DNA from 3 places in the Streptomyces sp. NPDC006335 genome. Region 1 is predicted to be linked to each of the others. Evidence: riboswitches for the same ligand, from Rfam matches in the RefSeq annotation. Region 1 holds a riboswitch; each other region holds the start of a gene.
What was found. A riboswitch is a leader RNA that binds a small molecule or an ion and turns the genes downstream of it on or off. The one in region 1 is predicted to bind thiamine pyrophosphate.
Positions count from the first base shown of each region.

Region 1 (7,555 bases):
CGCTGGAATGCAGCGTGCGTGTGCACATCTTCTACGGCGAGCGAGTCCCTCGTAGGAGTCGGCCGGGAGCCGGGTCTGGGAACCCGGAACTGGAGCCTGGGACCAGGGATTGGCCAGGAAGCGGAGCTCCAGCCGAACCCTGGTCCCCCTCAACGCCTGCGCCGCCGCCCCTTCCCACCACCGCGTCCCGACGCCGGCCGACTGTCGGCCGTGCCCGCGCTCGCACTCGTCGCCGGTACGGGTGCGGATGTCCCAGCCACCTCCGCCCCCGGTCGGTCGGCCGAGACCACCAGGGCCGCGAGGGCCGTGGTGACCGGCACCGAGGCGACGAGGCCGATCGAGCCGACCAGTGTGCGCACGATCTCCTCCGCCACCAGCTCGCTGTTGGCGACGGTCCCCACGCTGGACTGCGCGATGGAGAAGAGCAGCAGCAGCGGCAGCGCGGCACCGGCGTAGGCGAGGACGAGGGTGTTGACGACGGATGCGATGTGGTCCCGGCCGATCCGGATTCCGGCGCGGTACAGCCCGCGCCAGCCCATCGTCGGGTTGGCCTCGTGCAGCTCCCAGACCGCTGACGTCTGAGTGACCGTCACGTCGTCGAGGACACCGAGCGAGCCGATGATGACGCCGGCGAGCAGCAGACCGCTCATGTCGATCGTCGGGTACAGCCCGTGGATGAGTCCGGTGTTGTCGTCCGTGTTGCCCGTCAGTGCTGCCCAGCTGATGAACAGCGAGCCGAGGATGCCGATCAGCACCAGCGAGATCAGCGTCCCCAGTACAGCCACGGAGGTTCGGGCCGACAGGCCGTGGCACATGTAGAGGGCGATCAGCATGATGGCGCTCGACCCGATCACCGCCACGAGCAGCGGGTTCGAGCCCTGGAGGATCGCGGGCAGGATGAAGAAGTTCAGCACCATGAAGCTGATGGCCAGCGCGACCAGTGCCATGACTCCGCGCAGCCGCCCGACGACCACGACGGCGAGCGCGAAGATGCCGGCGAGCAGCCCCATCGGGAAGCGGCGGTTGACGTCGGTGACCGAGTACTGCAAATCCCTGGGCGCGGAAGGCTCGTATGCGACCACCACCTTCTCGCCCTCGTGCAACTGCCGTGACTGGTCCGGCTGGACGATCTCCGTGAAGGTGCGGCCCTTGTCGTCGCCGGTGTCGACCCGGATCGTCGCCTTCTTGCAGGTCCCGTTCGCCTGTTGTTCGGCGGACGAGCCCTCGGCGGTGGACGTGTCCCCCGTCGGGGGCTCCCCCGAGGCGTTCACCGACTTGCAGTCGACGCTCACTACCTTGCTGACCGTGGCCTGCTGAGTCTGCCGGTCGAAGCCCACCCCAGTGCGCTCGTGCGCCGGTGCGCCACCGGGCCACAGCACCCCGAGCCCCACCACCACGGCTACGCCGAACGGGATCAGGATCGCCGCGATGACCTTGCGCAGGTGCTTGGAGACGGGAGCCGCCGGCCCATGACTGTGCGAGTGGCCGTGCCCACCGCCGGAACCGGACCTGTCCCCGTGCCCATGTCCCGGTCCGTGCCCGTCGCCGGAACCGTGTCCGTCACCCGGACCATGCCCGTGCCCGCCACTTGAACCATGTTCGTGCCCGTCTCCGGGGCCACGCCCGTGTTCATCCCCGCCATAACCATCGCCGCTGCCGTAACCATCGCCACCACCGGCACCACCACTGCCCTGGCCGCCATGACCCGCGCCGCCCTGGCCATGACCGTAGCCCTGACCGCCCGCATGCCCACCACGGCGCTCATGCTCGTGCCAGCCGCTGGTCCCGCCCGTGCCGCCTGCCCCGCCGACCCCGCCGTCTCCGAAGCCGCCGCGGGAACCGCTGCCCGGGCCGCTTCCGGAGCCGTGCCCAGGACCGTTTCCGGAGCCCGGTCGGCGCGGAGGCTCGGGGGGCGGGTAAGGAGACTGATGCGTCGTGGTCACCGACCGATCATCGCAAGAACGACAGGGGCCCTCTGTTCACCGCGCCCGAATTGACGCTAGCGTGGTGGCACCTTTTGTACACGCGGGAGCTCGGAGCACCGGGCTGAGAGGGCGCTGACCTCCGTCCCAGCGATGTTTCACGTGGAACGTCACTTCAAGCGAGTGACGTTCCCCACGAAACGTCGGCGGACGGAAACCGCTGCGTCGACCGCCGAACCTGTTACCGGGTAATGCCGGCGTAGGGAGTAGGTCTCATGACCATCAAGGACGCGCGCACGCCTGCCTCCGAGCAGAACGACCAGCTCGACACGGAGGCCGGGAAGTCCATCGGCTGGCACAAGGCGTACATCGAGGGCTCGCGCCCCGATCTGCGGGTGCCGGTCCGCCAGGTGCACCTCACCAACGGGCAGTCGGTCACGCTGTACGACACCTCGGGCCCGTACACCGATCCGCTCGCCGAGACGGACGTCCGCCGGGGCCTGGTGCCGCTGCGGGAGAATTGGATCATCGCTCGCGGGGACACCGAGGAGTACGCGGGCCGGCCCGTGCGCCCCGAGGACGACGGGATCAAGCACACCTCACCTCGGGGCGGCCTCCGTAACCTGGACGCGGTCTTTCCGGGACGTGCCCGCCAGCCTCGCCGTAGCCGCGACGGCAAGGCGGTCACACAGCTCGCCTACGCCCGCCGCGGCGAGATCACGCCCGAGATGGAGTACGTGGCCATCCGGGAGAACGTTTCTCCCGAGGTCGTGCGGGAGGAGATCGCGGCGGGCCGTGCGGTGCTGCCGGCGAACGTCAACCACCCGGAGATCGAGCCGATGATCATCGGCAAGCGGTTCCTGGTGAAGGTCAACGCCAACATCGGCAATTCCGCGGTGACCTCCTCCATCGAGGAGGAGGTCGAGAAGATGACCTGGGCGACCCGCTGGGGTGCCGACACGGTCATGGACCTGTCCACCGGCCGCAACATCCACACCACCCGCGAGTGGGTGCTGCGCAACTCCCCGGTCCCCATCGGGACGGTGCCGCTCTACCAGGCGCTGGAGAAGGTCGACGGCCGCGCCGAGGAGCTGACCTGGGAGATCTACAAGGACACGGTCATCGAACAGGCCGAGCAGGGCGTGGACTACATGACGGTCCACGCGGGCGTACGCCTGCCGTACGTACCACTGACGGCCAACCGCAAGACGGGCATCGTCTCGCGTGGCGGCTCGATCATGGCGGCGTGGTGCCTGGCGCACCACAAGGAGTCGTTCCTGTACGAGAACTTCGAGGAACTGTGCGAGATCCTCGCCGCCTACGACGTCACGTACTCGCTGGGCGACGGCCTCAGGCCCGGTTCGATCGCGGACGCCAACGACGAGGCCCAGTTCGCGGAGTTGCGCACGCTCGGGGAACTCAACCGGATCGCGAAGCGTTTCAACGTACAGACCATGATCGAGGGCCCGGGACACGTTCCGATGCACAAGATCAAGGAGAACATCGACCTTCAGCAGGAGATCTGCGATGAAGCTCCGTTCTATACGCTCGGCCCGCTGACCACCGACGTCGCGCCGGCCTACGACCACATCACCTCCGGCATCGGCGCCGCGATGATCGCCTGGTGGGGCACCGCGATGCTCTGCTACGTCACGCCCAAGGAGCACCTGGGCCTGCCCAACCGGGACGACGTCAAGACGGGTGTCATCACCTACAAGATCGCGGCCCACGCGGCCGACCTCGCCAAGGGACACCCGGGCGCCCAGGAGTGGGACGACGCCCTCTCCGACGCCCGCTTCGAGTTCCGCTGGGAGGACCAGTTCAACCTGGCCCTCGACCCCGACACGGCCCGGGAGTTCCACGACGAGACCCTCCCGGCCGAGCCGGCCAAGACGGCTCACTTCTGCTCCATGTGCGGGCCGAAGTTCTGCTCGATGAAGATCTCTCAGGACATCCGCCGCCGTCACGGCGGCAGTCAGGAGGAGATCGAGGAGGGCATGGCCCAGAAGTCGAAGGAGTTCGCGGCGAGCGGTAATCGCGTGTACCTGCCGCTGGCGGACTGACGTCCGTAGATTGGCGCTGTTCCGGAGGGAGGGTGCCTTCGGGGCAGCGCCATCGTGCGTTCGGGGATGAGATGAGGGGGAGTCTTGATCGTTCTGAAGGTGACGGCTGAAGCACAGTCGCTGGTGTGGGACGGCGATGATCTGGTCGACCTGGTGGATGGTGGCCGCCGATGGGGTACTGACGGAGTGGAGCAGAGTGCCTCGGTCCGCTATGCGTTTTCCTTCGACCGGAGCGTCGTCTCCCCGTCCGGCCGCTACTCCGTCGTCTATGCCGAGCGTGGTACCAAGGCACTGCTGTTCGACGGTGATCAGCTCATCCGTGAGCTGAACCGCAGCTACTACCAAGCTGAAGTTTTCGACTATCCGGTGGCACTCGGGACGTTGCAGGACGGCCGCGAGGTTCTGGTCCACTGCCCGGAGGAGTACAACATCCTCGAGATCGAGGACGCGGAGTCGGGAGAGTGGCTCACCAGTGGTGAACGTGATCCGAAGGACGTGTTCCACTCGCGGCTGGCGGTGAGCCCGGACGGGAGACACCTGCTGTCGGCGGGCTGGGTGTGGCATCCGTACGGGGTCGTCGAAGTCTTCGACCTGGCCAGTGCGTTGACGGACCCTTCCGTGCTCGATGGCCGTGGCGTGCTGCCCTCGGCCCCGGGCATCGACGCGGAGGTCGTCTCGGCCTGCTGGCTCGACGGTGACCGCCTGGCCGTGGCGACCGATGGCGAGTTTCTCGACGACGAGGAGAGGCCTGCCCTGGGTCCTAGGGAGTTGGGCGTGTGGTCGCTCTCCGCAGGGCGGTGGATCCACCGCAGCAGGGTCGATTTCAGCATCGGCACTCTGCTCGCCCGTGGCGACACGGTCGTCTCGCTGCACGGGCATCCGCGGCTGATCGATGTCACGACAGGTGCCGTGGTGGCGGAATGGCCGACTGTGAAGGTGCCTCGGAGAGAGGGCAGCTACGGGGTCACGCACATTCCGACGCCCGTTGCGGCCCTGCACCCGGATGGCACCCGCCTGGCCATAGCCCAGCCGGAGAGCATCGCGATCATCACTCTGCCGGAAAGGAAGCAATCACCACTGCCCCCGCAGGACTGAAACCCGCGCGCGGCTGAACGGACGTCTCCTGAGCAGGTTGCTGAAGGGACGCTCCAGAAGGCGAAGGAGTTCGCGGCCAGCAGCCGGGTCTCCCTGCCGACAGCCGACTGACGAGGGGAGACGGTGCTCCACGGTGTGGCGCCCCTGGAGCACCGTCTGCTGCTCACTGCCGTTGAGCGTTCTGCAGGCGCTCAACTTGCTTTGCGATGAGATCAGGTGGGAAGGCTGCCCGCTTGTCGATCTCCATCGCGCTGAACACTGCGATGACGCTGCCCACACGGACCACCACGTGATCGTCGTGGCGGACACTGCCGTCGTTCGTCGGAGACGTGAGGCTGTAGCGCACGGCCTCGTCCCCGACGCGAGGTGAGCTCTCGACTGCCAGTTCCGATCGGTACTTGCCGGTGTAGCCGGTCCCCGTAAAGGTTCTGCACGCCTTGAGACCCTCGCCAAGTCGGTTGAAGGCGGCTTGTGCTTCCGTCCCCTTGTACGAGGCGAGGGTCGATCCGCCGGGGAAGATGTTGTCCTTCCAATTGAAGGTCTGATGCACGGCAGAGGACGCGCCGTCGGCGTCGGCGATGTCCAAGACCTGCTCGCATGCCGGGTCCGAGACAGGAGGTAACGTCGAGCGGTCGGTCTCCGGCTCACGATCGAGGACGGGGATCGCACCCTCGTAGGCCTGGGGCACCTCACCCTCCCGGAAGGTGAGGGTCCTGAGCTCGCTCACGCTCAACAAGCGCCCAGTCCTCGGGACGGAGGCATGCGCCTGCGGAGACGTTGCAGAGGTACTCGGCTCCCGGTCCGCACCGCAGGCGCTCACGCACACTGATCCAGCCAGCAGTGCGCCGAACATGAAGACGCTCGGTGTTCTCGGCAGTGACTTCCTCGTTGGCATGTACCCCCCAGAGCCGTAAATGAGGGGCAGATACTACGTGGTGCGCCGCTTCAGCCAGTCGCCGGCTTCGAGGTACAGCCGTGCCAGACGGGGCAGGCGCCGATGCATCTCGTCCGCGTCGTCGAAGTCGAAGTCTTCCCCCATGTCCGCTGCGTCGGAGTTCTGCTTGTCCGTCGGCCGGTATTCGGCCCAGGCCTCGTAGAAGGAGTCGGGGTTACCTGTGAGGCGGGTAAAAGCCCCGCTGGCCGCGTAGTTAACGTCCTCGTAGAACAGTGCTTCGTCGTCGTGTTCGCTCGCGGCTTCGATGACAGCGGGGTGCCCGGCGAGGCTGTCCGGACTCAGCGCAACGCGCTCGTACCAGTCCCGCCCCAGCGCGATCACGCCTGCTCGAAAGTCCATGAAGCTGTCGTCGGAGCAGCCGCCGCCCATGAGATACGCCGCCGCCCAGACATCCCACCGGTACAGAGCGTCGTGTACCTCGTCGAATCGCTCGGCGTACTCCAGGATCTCTTTCGGAGGGCACCCGGTCAGGAGGTCCACCAGAGCGTCGTCGAAGCGCACCCGGGAGACGGCGGCCGAAGATCGCGCGGATTCGATGATGTTCCAGAACCGATCAATGTTCATGGGGCCGGACTGTGCCATCTCGGTATGACAGTGGCCGAGGTCCGGCTGAGCTTCTCTGGGGCGTCTCCTGAGGAGATCGCGGAGGGCACGGCCCAGAAGGCGAAGGAGTTCGGGGTGCGGCGGCCAACCGGGTCCATCCGCCGATCGCCGACTCACGTAAGCCGATCGCCGACCGACGCAGGCGGGTCTTCGGCTTGCGCTCCCCGTGGTGGGGGCGCAAGCCGAGGGGCTGTGCCGGGTGTCATTCCGGCTGGTGTTCCGGCCCCCCGAAGTCCGGGCTGGTGTAGTCCGGGCTGGTGAAGCTCGGGCGGGCACCGGAGGCTCCCTCGTCCGGACTGCTGAAGCCCGGGCGGTCGTAGCCGAGGCTGGGCATCCGGCTGGTCGGGGCGGGCGGTGCCGTGTGGTGCAGTGCGGCGGTGCCGGGGTCGGCCAGGGCGTCCCTGAGGAAGGGGAGGAGGCCGCGTTCCAGCAGGGCCTCGCGCCAGGCGTCCCTGGCCCGTGCCACCTCCTCGCTCAGTTCGCCGTACCCGGCGTCCGGCGAAGGGCGGTTGTGCAGCGCGGTGATCAGCAGGCCGACTGCGGCGACGAGGATCGCGGCCGCGGTCAGGGCGCCGAACACCCATCCGATGGTGATCATGGCGTGGGCGAACGCCGGCGGGGGGCTGAGCATCTGGAGGATGTAGCCCACGAGCAGGAAGATCGCCGCGGCGATTCCGGCGAGAACGGGCGTCAGGACGGCGGCGACGGCGACGGCGCCCGCACCGGCGGTCTCGGCGACCTCTCCCATGGTGGTGGCGAGCCCCATCGCACCCGTGCCCGAATCGGCGGGGCCGGGTTCGTGCACGGACGACAGGGTGGACGGCGTCGCGGGGCGGCGCTGTTCCTCGCGGACCTTCACGTAGTGCTGGTACTCGGTCGCCGCAGCCGCGGTGATGAGTGCGGTGGCGTTGAGCGCC
Region 1 is NZ_JBEXQX010000009.1:254,290-261,844, forward strand. Features, by position in the region: gene ABZ098_RS25495 (YibE/F family protein) at 150-1,943, opposite strand; TPP riboswitch at 2,016-2,205, shown strand; gene thiC (phosphomethylpyrimidine synthase ThiC) at 2,198-3,985, shown strand; gene ABZ098_RS25505 (hypothetical protein) at 4,070-5,080, shown strand; gene ABZ098_RS25510 (hypothetical protein) at 5,244-5,807, opposite strand; gene ABZ098_RS25515 (DUF4240 domain-containing protein) at 6,009-6,599, opposite strand; gene ABZ098_RS25520 (hypothetical protein) at 6,841-7,555, opposite strand, start outside.

Region 2 (7,555 bases), on a different contig from region 1:
CGTGGCCACCGGTGGCGGACCGGGCGCGATGGAGGCGGCCAACCTCGGCGCCTACGCGGCCCCCTTCGAGGACGCCATGCTCGACGAGGCGTGCGAACTCCTCGCCGCGGCGCCGTCGTTCACGCCGTCGATCAGCGACTGGGCGCGCGCCGCCTTCGAGGTCCGCGCCCGCCGTCCCCGGGGCGGCCGTTCCGTCGGCATCCCGACCTGGTTCTACGGGCACGAGCCGCCGAACGCCTTCGCCTCGCACATCGCCAAGTACTTCGCCAACGCCACCCGCGAGGACGGCCTGCTCGCCCGCTCGAACGCCGGCGTGGTCTTCCTGCCGGGCGCGGCCGGCACCGTGCAGGAGATCTTCGACAACGCGACGCCCAACTACTACGAGTCGCGCGGTGAGCCCACGCCGATGGTGCTCGTGAACCGCGCGCACTGGACGGAGAAGCTGCCCACCTGGCCGCTGCTCCAGGCGCTGGCGCGGGAGCGGTCAATGGAGGCCAGAATCGCCCTGGTTGACCGAATCGAGGACGCTCCGGCGGCGCTGAAACGTCTCACTGGGTAATAAGCAGGTAAAGCCAACGGTTGTAAGGCGCCTGCACGTTGACACTTCTTATGCAGCCCTTATAGACCTGTGAGACTCGTGGGGATGGTGATGTCACATCACCTCCTCGTCAACCCCCCGCATTTGCGCACCCCGTGAAGGATGAACGTGGCATTCACGCCCATATCCCGCCGCACCTCCCGCGCCGCGCGCTTCCTCGGCGTCGCCGCCGCCTCGACCGCGCTCGTGCTCGGCGCCTCCGGCAACGCCCTTGCCTGCAACATCAAGGAGTTCTCCGCCGAAGCCAAGTGTGACGGCGACAAGGGCGTCATCACCGTCACCGACGTGGACAAGACCGGCGTCGAGGCGACCGTCTCCGTGTACCTGCTGCAGAGCAACGGTGCCGACGCGAAGAAGGTCGGCGAGCAGAAGGTGAAGGGCTCCAAGGAGGGCACCACCATCACCTTCGAGGAGGACTGGGCGCCCAACTCCGAGTACCGCGTCCGCGTCGAGGCCCTGCCCTACATCAAGGGCGAGGACATCAAGCCCAACCTGACCACCCCGGCGACCGCCTGCAAGACCGAGGACACGCCGACCCCGACGCCCACGCCCACCTCCACCCCGTCTGACTCCGCCAGCACCCCGGCCGAGGAGTCCCCGACCCCGACCCCGTCGGCCTCCGAGGGCACCACCGCTCCGGCGACCGGCGAGAGCAACGCCCCGTCGCCCGCGGCCGGCGACTCCAACCTCGCCGAGACCGGTGCGAACTCCAACACCGGCCTGATCGCCGGGATCGCCATCGCCCTGGTCGCCCTCGGCGGCGGCGCGGTGTTCTTCGGCCTGCGCCGTCGCGGCGCCGGCAGCCGCTGACGCCGTACCTGAACGACCGTTGTGGCCCGTCCCCGGCCGGGGGCGGGCCACAGCCATGCCGTCACCCGAAGGTGGCCCGCTCCAACCAGAACTCCAGCAGCTCCCGCTCCCCGAGCACCTCCAACTCCGGGCTGTCCAGGGGGAGTCGACGGTAGAAGGCCAGCAGTACGGCGGTCAGCGGGCCGCGCAGCGCCACGGTCGCCCTCTCGTGTCCGCGCCGCCAGACGATGACGTCCTCGGTGAGCTCGACCAGCCACTCGGCGTGCAGCTCCGGGGTGCCGTCGGTGGCGTGGAGGTGGATGCTGCGCCCGGGGCCGCGCAGCTCCCGGGCCCCGTCGTGCGGCATGCTCCGCTGCACGAACTCCACGATCTGGAGCCATTCGTCGATCGCGTCGGCGGCGATGTCCGGAGCGACCTCGTACGGCTGCCCGGCGGCGAGCGCGGCGTCGGCGCGGTGGATCGTGAGTTCGTGAGCCATGCGGCGGGCCCAGAAACCCGAGGTGGGGATGCCGGCCCAGGACCACACCTCGGCGTCCGGCCCGGCCTCCCGGAGCGTGGCGACGAGCAGTTCGCCGGTCTCGGCGAGCCACGCGTCGAGCTCACCTACGCTCTCGGGCCCCTCCCCCGAGGGCACGCGGTACTCGGGCACCGCCTCCCGCGCCCGGGTCCGCACCATCGACTCCGCCCAGCGCAGGGCGCCCCCGGTGTGCCGCACCAGCCGCTCCAGCGACCAGTCCGGGCAGGTCGGCACGGTCGCGGACAGGTCGGCCCCGGAGGCCACCACCGCCCTCAACAGGCCCACCTGGTGGGCGATCTCGTCACAGTAGCGGTCGTGCGGGAGCAAGGTCATGCCCGCACTGTAGGTCCGCCCCCGTCAGCCGAGCACCACGATTTCGACCGGGTCGAACTCCACCCCGACCACGTCCCCCACCTCCGGCGCCGCGCGCAGCGCACAGGCCGCCTCCAACCGCGGCCCCCCTTCCGAGGGGTGCAGGTGCACGGCGACGTGCGTGCCCTTGAAGGTGCGCGCGGCGACCGTGCAGCGCAGCCCCTCACCGGCCGCCACGAGCCGAACCCCAGCCGGCCGCACCAGCACGCTCCGGACCCCCTGGGCGGCGCCCGGAGGCACCGGCACCTTGCCCCACGCCGTGTCCGCCGCCTCCCCCGTCACCGTCCCCTCGACGACGTTCTCGAAGCCGAGGAAGCGGGCCACGAACTCGTCCACCGGCCGCTGCCACACCTCGAGAGGCGTTCCGGACTGGGCGATCCGTCCGTCCCGCATCACCACGACCCGGTCGGCCAGCGCGAAGGCCTCCCCCTGGTCGTGGGTGACCGCGAGCACGGTGGTGCCCAACCGCCCGAACAGCTCGCGCAGTTCGACGACCAGCCGCTCCCGCAGTGACCGGTCCAGCTGTCCGAGGGGCTCGTCGAGCATCAGCAGCCGGGGCCGGGGGGCGAGCGCCCGGGCCAGGGCGACCCGCTGCTGCTCACCACCGGAGAGGGAGGCCACGGCCCGGCGAGGGGCGCCCGGAAGACCGACGAGGTCGAGCAACTCCCGTACCCGCTCGTCCTGTCGCGCCCGGGAAGCCCCGTGCATGCGCAGCCCGAACGCCACGTTGGCGCCCACGTCCCGCTGCGGGAACAGCTGATGGTCCTGGAACATCAGGCCGACCCCACGCTTGTGCGCGGGCACTCCGCCCTGGTCGCGTCCGTCGAGCGACACCCGCCCGGAGTCCAGCGGTTGGAGCCCGGCCACCGCCCGCAGCAGGGTCGACTTCCCGCTCCCGCTGGGCCCGAGCACACACACGATCTCGTGCTCGGCGACATCGAGGCCGACCCCGTCGAGCACGGCCCGTCCGCCGAACCGAACCGTCGCGTCCTCAAGGCTCAGCAGCATCAGAACTCCCCGGTCCGGTCGGTCCGCAGCCGTTCGAGCACCAGCAGCGCCACCGCGCACACCACCATCAGGATCGTCGAAAGGGCCATCGCCTGCCCGTAGTTGAGGTCTCCGGCCCGCCCGAGCAACCGGGCCACGGCGACCGGCAGCGTCGGGTTGTCGGGCCGTGCGATGAACACGGTCGCCCCGAACTCCCCCAGCGACACGGCGAAGGCGAAGCCCGCCGCGATCAGCAACGCCCGCCGCACCATGGGCAGATCGACCTCCCGCCACACCCGCCACGGCGAGGCCCCGAGCACGGCCGCGGCCTCCCGCAGCCGGTGGTCCACGGCCCGCAGCACGGGCAGCATGGTCCGCACGACGAACGGCACCCCGACCAGCGCCTGCGCGAGCGGCACCAGGATCCAGGACTGCCTGAGATCCAGCGGCGGCTCGTCGAGGGAGATCAGGAACCCGAAGCCCACGGTCACCGCGGACACCCCGAGCGGCAGCATCAGCAGCGCGTCGAAGCCCCGCACGAACCGCCCCGCGTCCCGCCGCGTCAACGCGGCCGCCGCGAGCCCTCCGACCGTCACCGCGATGGCGGTCGCGGCGAGGGCGTACTCCAGGGAGTTACCGACCGCCTCGATCGGCGCGACGAGGAACACCCCGCCGTCGGCGCTGGTCAGCGCCCGGTAGTAGCCGAAGTCGGGGGCGTCGAGCGACCGCTGGACGAGGACGGCGAGCGGCAGGACGAGGAGTACGGCGATGATGGCGACGACCCCGGCCAGCAGCCCCCACTCCCCCGCCCCGCGCGGCCGCCGGGCGGTCACGGACGCGTCCACGAGCCGCAGCGCGCTCTCCCGGCGCCGTACGGTCCACGCGTGCAGGGCGAGGACCGCGCCCACCGCGACGAACTGGATCATCGTCAGCACGGCGGCCGTGGACAGGTCGAAGATCTCGGAGGTCTGCCGGTAGATCTCCACTTCGAGGGTCGAGAAGGTGGGCCCGCCGAGGATCTGCACCACACCGAAGGAGGTGAAGGTGAAGAGGAAGACCATCAGCGCGGCGGCGGCCACGGCGGGCGCGAGCGCGGGAAGGGTGACCGTCCGCCAGGCCGTGAGCCGGGACGCGCCCAGCATCCGAGCGGCCTCCTCCTGGCGCGGGTCCAGTTGGGCCCACAGTCCGCCGACGGTGCGTACGACGACCGCGTAGTTGAAGAAGACGTGCGCGAGCAGGATCGCCCACACGGTGGTGTCCAGCCGTACGCCCCACCACTCGTCGAGCAGCCCGCCACGGCCGACGAGCGCCAGGAAGGCCGTACCGACCACGACCGTCGGCAGCACGAAGGGGACGGTGACCACGGCGCGCAGGACCTGTTTGCCGGGGAAGTCGAACCGCGCGAAGACGTACGCGCCGGGGAGCGCGATCAGGAGCGTGAGTGCCGTGGAGGCGAGCGCCTGCCAGGTGGTGAACCACAGGACGTGCCGGATGTCCGGCTGGGCGAGGACCTCGGTGATCCTGCCGAACTGCCAGCTCCCGCCGGTCTTCAGTCCGCGCGTGACGATCGCGGCGACGGGATAGGCGAAGAAGAGGGCGAAGAACGCGACGGGCACGGCCACGAGCCCGAGCCGCGCCGCCGCGTTGTGGAAAGGCTTGCGGGGCCTTACTTCAGAACCAGCGAGGTCCACGACTTGACCCAGTCGTCACGGTGGTCGGCGATCTTCGCCGGGTCCATGGTCTCGGGATCCTTGGCCTGCGGACCGTACTGGGTGAACTCGGCGGGCACCGAGGCCCCCTCCACCACGGGATAGACGAACATGTTGAGCGGCATGTCCTGCTGGAACTCCTTGGTGAGCAGGAAGTCCAGGAACGCCTTGCCGCCCTCGGTGTTCTTCGCGTTGCTCAGCAGCCCGGCGTACTCGATCTGCCGGAAGCAGGTCCCGTCGGCGACCCCGGTGGGCGCGGTCTTCGGCTTCGGATCGGCGTAGATCACCTCGGCGGGCGGCGAGGAGGCGTACGACACGACGAGCGGCCGGTCGGCCTTCGCCTTCTTGCCCCCCGCGGACCCGGAGAACTCCTCGTTGTAGGCCTGCTCCCAGCCGTCGACGACCTTGACTCCGTTGGCCTTGAGCTTCTTCCAGTAGCCCTGCCAGCCCTCGTCCCCGTACTTCGCGGCGGACCCGAGCAGGAACCCGAGCCCCGGCGAGGACGTCGAGGCGTTCTCCGTGACGAGGAGGTTCTTGTAGGCGGGCTTGATCAGATCGTCGTACGACGTCGGCGGCTGGAGCTTGTGCTCGGTGAACCAGGCCTTGTCGTAGTTGACGCAGATGTCGCCGCTGTCGATGGGCGTGACCCGGTGCTTGTCCTGGTCGGCCCGGTACTCGGCCTTGATCCGGTCGGCGCCCTTCGCCTCGTACGACTGGAAGAGCCCGTTGTCGAGCGCGCGGGAGAGCAGGGTGTTGTCGACGCCGAAGAAGACGTCGCCCTGCGGGTTGTCCTTGGTGAGGATGGCCTTGTTGACGGCCTGCCCCGCGTCGCCGTCCTCCAGGACCTTGACCTTGTAGCCGGACTTCTTCTCGAAGTCGGCGAGGACGTTCTTGGAGACGGCCCACGAGTCGTGGCTGACCAGGGTGACGGTCTTGGAGCCGGAGCCGGAGCCGTTGCTGTCGTCGGACGAGGACCCGCACGCGGACAGCGTGACCAGGCCGAGGCCGACGACGGCAGCGAGAAACTTCTTGTTGTTCACGGTGATGACCGAACTTCCTACCCAGAATGACCTGGGCGAGGTTCAGAGGGTCTGCGGCCCGATTGCCGCACTCTCAGCGCTGTGGCGCTCCCCTGTCGGATATGAAGATTTACGTACGTCCGTCAGACTACCGCTCGGTGGCCGCCAGCTGACCACAGGCCCCGTCGATCTCCTGCCCACGGGTGTCCCGGACCGTCACCGGCACACCATGGGCGGCGATGGCCTCCACGAACGCCTTCTCGTCCTCGGGCCGGGAGGCGGTCCACTTGGACCCGGGGGTCGGGTTCAGCGGGATGAGGTTGACGTGCACGGGCTTGCCCCTGAGCAGCCGCCCGAGCCGGTCACCGCGCCAGGCCTGGTCATTGATGTCCCGGATGAGCGCGTACTCGATGCTGAGCCGCCGCCCGGACTTCTCGACGTACTCGAACCCGGCGTCGAGGACCTCGCGCACCTTCCACCGCGTGTTCACGGGGACGAGGGTGTCGCGCAGCTCGTCGTCGGGGGCGTGCAGGGAGATCGCCAGCCGGCACTTGAACCCTTCGTCGGCGAACCGGTGAATGGCCGGCACAAGCCCGACGGTCGACACGGTGATGCCGCGCTGCGACAGCCCGAGCCCGTCCGGAGCGGGATCGGTGAGCGCCCGGATGGAGCCGACGACCCGCTTGTAGTTGGCGAGCGGCTCACCCATGCCCATGAAGACGATGTTGGACAGCCGCGCGGGCCCGCCCGGAACCTCCCCGTCCCGCAGCGCCCGCATCCCGTCCACGATCTGGTGCACGATCTCGGCGGTGGACAGGTTCCTGTCCAGCCCCGCCTGCCCGGTGGCGCAGAAGGGGCAGTTCATGCCGCAGCCCGCCTGCGAGCTGATGCACATGGTCACCCGATCCGGGTACCGCATGAGCACCGACTCCACGAGCGTCCCGTCGAACAGCCGCCACAGCGTCTTGCGCGTGGTCCCCTGGTCGGTCGACAGATGCCGTACGACGGTCATCAGCTCGGGAAGCAGCGCCTCCTGCAGCTTGCCGCGCGCCCCGGCCGGGATGTCCGTCCACTCCGCCGGGTCGTGCGCGTACCGCGCGAAGTAGTGCTGCGAGAGCTGCTTGGCACGAAACGGCTTCTCCCCGATCTCGGCGACAGCCTCTTTACGCTCGGCGGGCGTGAGATCAGCAAGGTGCCGCGGCGGCTTCTTGGCTCCGCGGGGGGCGACGAAAGTGAGTTCTCCGGGTGCAGGCATAACCCTTCCAGTGTGGCAGATCGTTCGAGCACCGCGTTCAGAAGATCCACACGCCGAAAGCCGCGACCGCCAGGCCCACGGCCATGAAGAAGCCGCCGGTGAGGGTGACCGGGAGGGCCTGGCCGCGGCGGCGGGAGGGCTCCAGGCCGCGCCAGGTGCTGATCGCCGCGTACAGGCCGATGAGAGCGATCGCACAGCCGATGACGAGGGCGGCGAGGCCGAAGAACCCGGACCAGGTGGAGTGGTGGTCCGGGTTGGGGGTGAACACGGCCGCGAGGGCCGTTCCGC
Region 2 is NZ_JBEXQX010000008.1:139,487-147,041, forward strand. Features, by position in the region: gene ABZ098_RS23130 (LOG family protein) at 1-559, shown strand, start outside; gene ABZ098_RS23135 (LAETG motif-containing sortase-dependent surface protein) at 701-1,408, shown strand; gene ABZ098_RS23140 (maleylpyruvate isomerase family mycothiol-dependent enzyme) at 1,470-2,258, opposite strand; gene ABZ098_RS23145 (ABC transporter ATP-binding protein) at 2,283-3,305, opposite strand; gene ABZ098_RS23150 (iron ABC transporter permease) at 3,305-4,975, opposite strand; gene ABZ098_RS23155 (thiamine ABC transporter substrate-binding protein) at 4,951-6,033, opposite strand; TPP riboswitch at 6,030-6,137, opposite strand; gene rlmN (23S rRNA (adenine(2503)-C(2))-methyltransferase RlmN) at 6,161-7,267, opposite strand; gene ABZ098_RS23165 (hypothetical protein) at 7,305-7,555, opposite strand, start outside.
Region 2: linked by a shared signal. The riboswitch ahead of ABZ098_RS23155 (thiamine ABC transporter substrate-binding protein) and the one ahead of thiC (phosphomethylpyrimidine synthase ThiC) in region 1 are both predicted to bind thiamine pyrophosphate.

Region 3 (7,555 bases), on a different contig from region 1:
GGTCGGTGCTGATCACGAACCCCTTGGGGACGTCCTCGCTGAACTCCCGGGTGACCATGCCCGGCTCCAGCCCCTCCGTATTCAGCCGGGCTCTGGCCTTGCTCAGCGTCCACCCGTCCACGTCGGGCACCTTCACCGTCCGCGGCCCCCTGGAGAGGGTGATCGACACGGAGTCGTTGTTCCGTATCCGGGCGCCCACGTCCGGGTCCGTGCTGATGACGGTGCCGCGCTTCACGGTGTCGCTGTAGGCATACGTGATCTTGCCGGTCTCCAGGCCCGCCTGGTCCAGCCGGTCCCGGGCCTGTGCCTCGGTCTTGGCGAGGAGGGGCGGGACCTGGGTGAACTGGCCGGAGTTGATGTACCAGACGCCCGCTCCGAGCCCGAGGGCCAGCAGAACGGCCGCGACGATCAGGAGCGGGCCACGTCGGAGACCGCCGGAGGAGCGGCCCCGTCGGGTCGGCGGGGGCGGGGGGCTCTCCAGGACGCTGGTGCGGTGGTACCCCTGCTCGGGTCCGTCCTCGTCGACCGGCAGCAGGCGGGGCACGGTGAGTGAGCGCGGGATCACGCTCGTACGGTTCTCGGCGCCCGCGTACTCCGTGGCGAGCGCCTGCGGCGGCACCGCGTCGAGCTGGTCGGCGCTCAGCCTCCCGTAGGCCTCGCGGGTCTGCGCGAGCAGGGCCACGGCGTCGTACGGACGCAGGTCCGGGTTGCGGGCGGTGGCCGACGCGACCAGTTCGTCGAGTTCGTACGGCAGCCCCGGGACCACCGCCGAGGGGGGAGGGACGTCCTCGTGGAGGTGCTTGTAGAGGACTATCGCGGGGGAGTCGCCCTCGTGCGGCTGGCCGCCGGTCAGCATCTCGTACAGGACGACACCGCACGCGTACACGTCGACACGGGCGTCGGCGGTGCCCGGCTGCTCGATCTGCTCGGGTGAGAGATAGGACACGGTGCCGAGGACGGCCCCGGTGGTGCTGGTCACGGTGTCGACCGACCGTACGAGACCGAAGTCGGCGACCTTGACCCGGCCGTCGTCCCCTATGAGGACGTTCTCCGGCTTCATGTCCCGGTGCACGAAACCGGCGCGGTGCGCGGCCCCGAGCGCGGCGAGCACCGGCTCCAGGATGTCCAGGGCGGCGCGCGGCTGCAGGGCCCCGCGCTCGCGCAGCACGTCGCGCAGGGTGCAGCCGGCGACGTACTCCATGGCGAGGTACACGTACGACCCGTCGGTGCCCTGGTCGAAGACCTGCACGACGTTGGGGTGGGCGAGCCGGGCGACGGACTTGGCCTCCCGGATGAACCGCTCGACGAAGGCTCCGTCCGCCGCGAGCGCGGGGTGCATCACTTTGAGCGCGAGCACGCGGTCCAGACGGGTGTCCAGGGCCCGGTAGACCGTGGCCATCCCGCCGACCGCGATCCGCGCGTCCACGCGATAACGGGCGTCGAGCACCTGCCCGACCAGCGGGTCCTGAAGGGTCGTATCCACGCAGGCGAGTGTACGAGCCGTGGCTGACAGTCCCTCCGTTTCGGCCGGAACAGGGGCGGTACTGAAGCTGACCTGTGACGCGGATCGCACCTGGCCGTCTCCGGGGGACGGGGCCGTGCCGGTGTACGGTCCCGCCCGGCGCGGGGTCACTCGAAAGCCGGTCGCTCCGGGTCCAGCGCCGCCCTGCCCTCCCGGGGTGAGGACGCCTGCGCGAAATGCCGCCGGGGGATGCGGCCCGCCAGCCGTGCCAGCCGGCCCGCCTCCACCGCGTGCCGCATCGCACGCGCCATCAGCTCCGGCTCCTGCGCCCGCGTCACCGCCGAGGCGAGCATCACACCCGCGCACCCCAGTTCCATCGCCAGGGCCGCGTCCGAGGCCGTGCCCGCCCCCGCGTCCAGGATCACCGGCACGCGCGCGTGCTCGACGATCAACTGGAAGTTGTGCGGGTTGCGGATGCCCAGGCCCGAGCCGATCGGCGAGCCCAGCGGCATGATCGCCGCGCAGCCCACGTCCTCCAGCTTCCGGGCCAGCACCGGGTCGTCGTTCGTGTACGGCAGCACCGTGAAGCCGTCGTCGACCAGGGTCTCGGCCGCGTCCAGCAGCTCTATGGGGTCCGGCAGCAGGGTGCGCTCGTCGGCGATCACCTCCAGCTTCACCAGGTCGGTGCCGAGCGCCTCGCGCGCGAGGCGGGCCGTCAGGACGGCCTCCCCGGCGGTGAAACAGCCCGCCGTGTTCGGGAGCACCCGGATGCCGAGCTTCTCCAGCACGGACAGCACCGAGCCGTGCACCGCGGGGTTCACGCGCCGCATCGCGACCGTCGTCAGCTCGGTGCCGGAGGCGACCAGCGCCCGCTCCAGCACCTCCAGGCTGGGCGCCCCGCCCGTGCCCATGATCAGGCGGGACGAGAAGGACGTACCGCCGATGACGAAGGGATCGTCGGCCATGGGTCAGCCTCCTTGGACGGCGGTGAGGACTTCCACGCGGTCTCCCTCGGCCAGGGACGTCGAGGGCCACTCGGCGCGCGGGACGACGGTCTCGTTGAGCGCGGCGGCCACTCCGGAGGGCGCCGGCGTCAGTGCCCGTACGACGGTGTCGAGAGCCGTGCCGGGGGCGAACTCCCGCGGCTCGCCGTTGACGGAGATGTTCATGCCGGCTGCTCCACGGACTCCAGGAAACGCCTCGGGGTGAACGGGCGGGCCTCCTCCGGCAGTTCACCGGTGGTCAGCGCGTGCGCCATCGCGTCCCCGGTGACCGGCGTCAGCAGCACGCCGTTGCGGTAGTGCCCGGTGGCCAGCAGGAGACCGGGAAGGTCCGTCGGGCCGAGCAGCGGGGCGTTGTCCGGGGAGCCCGGGCGCAGTCCCGCGCGGGTCTCCGTCAGCGGCAGTTCGGTGATGCCGGGGACCAGTTCGTGCGCGTCCCGCAGCAGTTCGTACACCCCGCCCGCGGTCACCGTGGTGTCCCAGCCCAGCTCCTCGCTGGTCGCGCCGATCACCAGCTCGCCGCTCTCGCGCGGCACCAGGTAGACCTGGCTGCCGCGCACCACGGCCCGCACGGTACGGCTCAGGAAGGGCGCGAGCCGCGGCGGCACGGTCAGTCTCAGCACCTGCCCCTTCACGGGCCGTACGGGGGGCAGGAGGGCCTGTGGGACCCCCTCCAGGCGGCCGCTGAGGCTTCCGGCGGCGAGCACCACCTGGTCCGCCCCCAGTTCCTCGCCGTCCGTGGTGGCGACCCCGGCCGCCCGGTCCCCCACGACGAGCAGACGTCGGGCCCAGGTGCGGTGGAACACCACACCCGCCCGCTCGCACGCGGCCAGCAACGCGCGCGTGAGCCGGCGCGGATCGATCTGGTGGTCGCCGTCCACCCGCAGCCCGCCCCGCACCCCCGGCGCGAGCATCGGCTCCAGGCGCCGGCACTCCCGGCCGGACAGCCACTCCGACTCCAGCCCCGACTGCCGCTGGAGCGCGTGCAGTTCGCGCAGGTGGGCGCGGTCGTCGGCGTCCAGGGCGACGGCGAGCGTGCCGCACCGGCGGTAACCGAGGTCGAGTCCGGTCAGCTCGGTGAGCTCGGCCGCGAAGTCGGGATAGCGCTGGGCGGAGGCGAGGTTCAGGCCCAGCAGGGTCTGCTCGCCGTAGTGCAGTTCGGTGACCGCGGCCAGCATCCCGGCGGCCACCTGGGCGGCCCCGCCGCCCGGTTCGGGATCCACGACGGCCGTGGTGAGACCGCGCTGCGCGGCCCGCCAGGCCGTGACCAGGCCGATGATGCCGCCCCCGACGACGAGGACGTCTGACGTACGTGAGGACATGGGCGTCCAGCCCCTCCCTTCGCCGGCATGACCCGGATCAGGTTCGTACGGTCGGAGGCCGCCAGCCTCCCTCTCAGCCCGGTACGTCCGGGCTCCCGCGAGTGCTCTACGTTGGCCACCCTAGCCCGTGCCCGTGCGCCTCTGTAAGGGAGCCCGCCCCCATGCCCCGCTCGCTCGACGGCCTCGTCCTCGCCCCCGTGGCCGATCAGGCCCCAGGTCAGGTGGGTACGCGGACCCGGTTCACGTACCACGAGAAGGACGGGGAGATCTGGGCCGAGTACGAGGGCGGCGACGTCGTCCGCGGACATCTGGTCGGCACGCGCGCGGGGGACCGTCTCGACTTCCGCTACGTCCAGCTCAAGCACGACGGGACGACGTCCTGCGGCCACTGCGTCTCGACGGTCGTGGAACTCCCCGACGGCCGGGTGCGGCTGGAGGAGACATGGGAGTGGGAGTCGCAGGCCGGCAGCGGGACGAGCGTTGTGGAGCAGGTCACTGCGCACGAGTCCTGACTGACTGATTGTCAGGTGACTATGGTGATCAAATGAGCGAGCAGACGCAGGCGCAGCGGCGGGTGGTCGTGGTCGGCGCGGGCATGGCCGGGGTGCAGACCGCGGTCGCGCTGCGCGAGCAGGGCTTCTCGGGAACCGTCACGATCATCGGCGCGGAACCCCACCAGCCGTACGACCGTCCGCCGCTCTCCAAGGCCGTGCTGCTCGGCAAGGCCGAGGGCTCCGCCTTCGACGTGGACTTCGAGGCCCTCGGCATCGAACTGCTGCTCGGCCGCGAGGTGCTGGGCGTGCGTCCCGACGCACACGAACTGGACACCGAGGCCGGGCCCTTCCCGTACGACGTCCTGGTCATCGCCACCGGTGCCGAACCGATCCGGCTGCCGGGCACGGAGGGCGTGCCCGGCGTGCATCTGCTGCGCACCCTGGACGACGCCGAGCGGCTGCGCCCCGTGCTCGCCCGGCAGCACGACATCGTGGTCGTCGGCGCGGGCTGGATCGGCGCCGAGTTCGCCACCGCCGCGCGCGAGGCGGGCTGCGCGGTGACGGTCGTGGAGGCCGCCGACCGGCCGCTCGCGGGCGCGCTGCCCGCCGAGGTGGCCGCTCCGATGGCCTCCTGGTATGCGGACGCGGGGGCCGTGCTGCGCACACGCGCGCGTGTGGAGCGCGTCGAGCCCGGCGCGGTCGTCCTGGACGACGGCTCCCGGGTGCCCGCGGGCGCGGTCGTGGTCGGTATCGGCGCCCGGCCCGCCACGGCCTGGCTCGCCGGTTCGGGCATCGAGCTCGGCGCCCACCGCGAGGTCCTCGCCGACGAACGGCTGCGCACCTCCGCCCCGGACGTCTACGCGGTCGGCGACTGCGCCTCCTTCCCCTCGGGGAGGTACGGCGAGCGCCTGCTGGTCCACCACTGGGACAACGCCCTCCAGGGCCCTCGCACGGTGGCCGCCGACATCCTGGGGGAGGCCCCCACGGTCTACGACCCGGTCCCGTACTTCTGGTCCGAGCAGTTCGGCCGCTTCGTCCAGTACGCCGGGCACCACGCGTCCGCCGACACCACCCTGTGGCGCGGCGAGCCGTCCGGTCCCGCCTGGACGGTGTGCTGGCTGCGCGAGAACCGCCTGGTGGCCCTCCTGGCGGTGGGCCGCCCCCGCGACCTGGCCCAGGGACGACGGCTCATCGAGGCGGGCACGGAGATGGACCCGGAGCTGCTGGTGGACCCGGCGAGGCCGATGAAGGCGGCGACGGCGTAAGCGGCGAACGCGCGACGGCTCGGGCTGCCTGCTGTGACATCTCGGGCGGAGGGCCGCCGGTGGTGGGCGGCAGGGGTCCGGCGGCGGCGCTGGAGGCGGGCGGCGGCTGGGCGGCCGCTGCCTGCTGTGGCGGGCCGGGTGGAGGTCCGGCGGTGTCTGCCCGCCCCACTGAGGCGCCGGCCGGGTGGCTCGGGTCGGCTGCTGCCTGCTGTGATGGGCCGAGTGGAGGTCCGGCGGTGCTTGGCGGCCTGGACGCGGCGAGGTTGCTGGGGGTGGCGGGTGCTGGCGGAGCGGCTCGGGCCGGTGCTGCCTGCTGTGGCGGGCCGGGGGAGTAGTCCGGCGCTGTTGGCGGCCCGGACGCGGCGAGGTTCCTGAAGGCGGCGGCGTGGGCGGCGGCTGGGCGGCTCGGGTCGGCTGCTGCCTGCTGTGATGGCCCGGGTGGAGGTCCGGCGGTGCTTGGAAGCCCGGACGCGGCGAGGTTCCTGAAGGCGGCTGGGCGGCTGGGCGGCTAGGCGGTCGGGGCGGCCGCTGGCTGCTGTGGCGGGCCGGGTGGGCGGTGTTTGGCCGTCCGGACCCGGCGAGACACCGAGGCGCCGGCCTGGTGGCTCGGGTCGGCTGCTTGATCCGCCGGGCGGAGTCCGCCGGGGCCTGGCGTCCCGGACGCGCCCGGTTACGCAGCAGTCCGTACCCGGCGATCACGCCCCGTCCCCCCGCCGGAGGCGCCCCGGGTCGCCGGGGCCCGGTGTCCCGGACGCGCCCGGTTCCGCGGCAGGCCGTACCCCGGCGATCACGCCCCCGTTCCCCCGCCGTGCCCCGGCGATCACGCCCCCGTTCCCCCGCCGGAGGCGCCCCGGCTTCCGACTGTCAGTGCGGGATGGCACGCTTAATCCCGTGACCGAGATTGACGCAAAGATCGATGCTCTCGTCCCCGCCTGGCTCACCCTCCCCGACATCGCAGAGATGCTCGACGTCGAGGTGACGCGTGTACGGCAGCTGGTCAAGGAGGGCCAGCTCATCGCCGTACGCCGTGGTGAGAACCGCGCGCTGCACGTCCCCGCCGCCTTCATCGACGGGGCTGAGCAGAAGGTCGTCAAGGGCCTGGTCGGGACCCTGACGCTCCTGAGGGACGACGGCTTCACCGACGAAGAGATGCTGGAGTGGCTCTTCACGCCCGACGACAGCCTGCCCGGCACCCCCGCGCAGGCCCTGAGCGAGAATCGCGGCACGGAGGTGAAGCGCCGGGCCCAGGCGCTCGCCGTCTGATCCGAACCACACCGGCGTACGGGCCGTGACCACCGAGGCCACGGCCGCGGTCCCGCACGGCCCGTACGCCACCGAACCCCGGGGGAGACACACGTATGCCCGACACCGCCCGCACCCAGCTCGCCGACGCCCGCGTCTACCTGTGCACGGACGCCCGCAGGCGCCAGGGCGACCTCGCCGAGTTCCTGGACGCGGTCCTGGCCGGCGGTGTCGACATCGTGCAACTGCGGGACAAGGGCATGGAGGCGGCCGAGGAACTGGAGCATCTCCAGGTCTTCGCCGACGCCTGCGCGCGGCACGGCAAGCTCCTCGCGGTCAACGACCGGGCCGACGTCGCCCACGCGGCCGCCGCCGACGTACTGCACCTGGGCCAGGGGGATCTGCCCGTCCCCGCCGCCCGCGCGATCCTCGGCGACGGCATCCTCATAGGCCGTTCCACCCACGCCGAGGCGGAGGCCGCCGCGGCCGCCGTGCAGGACGGCGTGGACTACTTCTGCACCGGCCCCTGCTGGCCGACCCCCACCAAGCCCGGCCGGCACGCCCCCGGCCTCGACCTGGTCCGCCACACCGCCGCGCTCGGCACCGACCGCCCCTGGTTCGCCATCGGCGGCATCGACCTCGGCAACCTCGACGAGGTCCTGGAGGCGGGCGCCCGCCGGGTCGTCGTCGTCCGGGCGATCACCGAGGCGGACGATCCGGGCGCGACCGCCGCGGAGTTCGCGAAGCGGTTGCGTGACACGCGGTGACG
Region 3 is NZ_JBEXQX010000001.1:424,059-431,613, reverse strand. Features, by position in the region: gene pknB (Stk1 family PASTA domain-containing Ser/Thr kinase) at 1-1,483, opposite strand, end outside; gene ABZ098_RS01995 (thiazole synthase) at 1,630-2,427, opposite strand; gene thiS (sulfur carrier protein ThiS) at 2,431-2,631, opposite strand; gene thiO (glycine oxidase ThiO) at 2,628-3,785, opposite strand; TPP riboswitch at 3,783-3,894, opposite strand; gene ABZ098_RS01980 (hypothetical protein) at 3,947-4,297, shown strand; gene ABZ098_RS01975 (FAD-dependent oxidoreductase) at 4,330-5,544, shown strand; gene ABZ098_RS01970 (Rv2175c family DNA-binding protein) at 6,436-6,807, shown strand; gene thiE (thiamine phosphate synthase) at 6,903-7,553, shown strand.
Region 3: linked by a shared signal. The riboswitch ahead of thiO (glycine oxidase ThiO) and the one ahead of thiC (phosphomethylpyrimidine synthase ThiC) in region 1 are both predicted to bind thiamine pyrophosphate.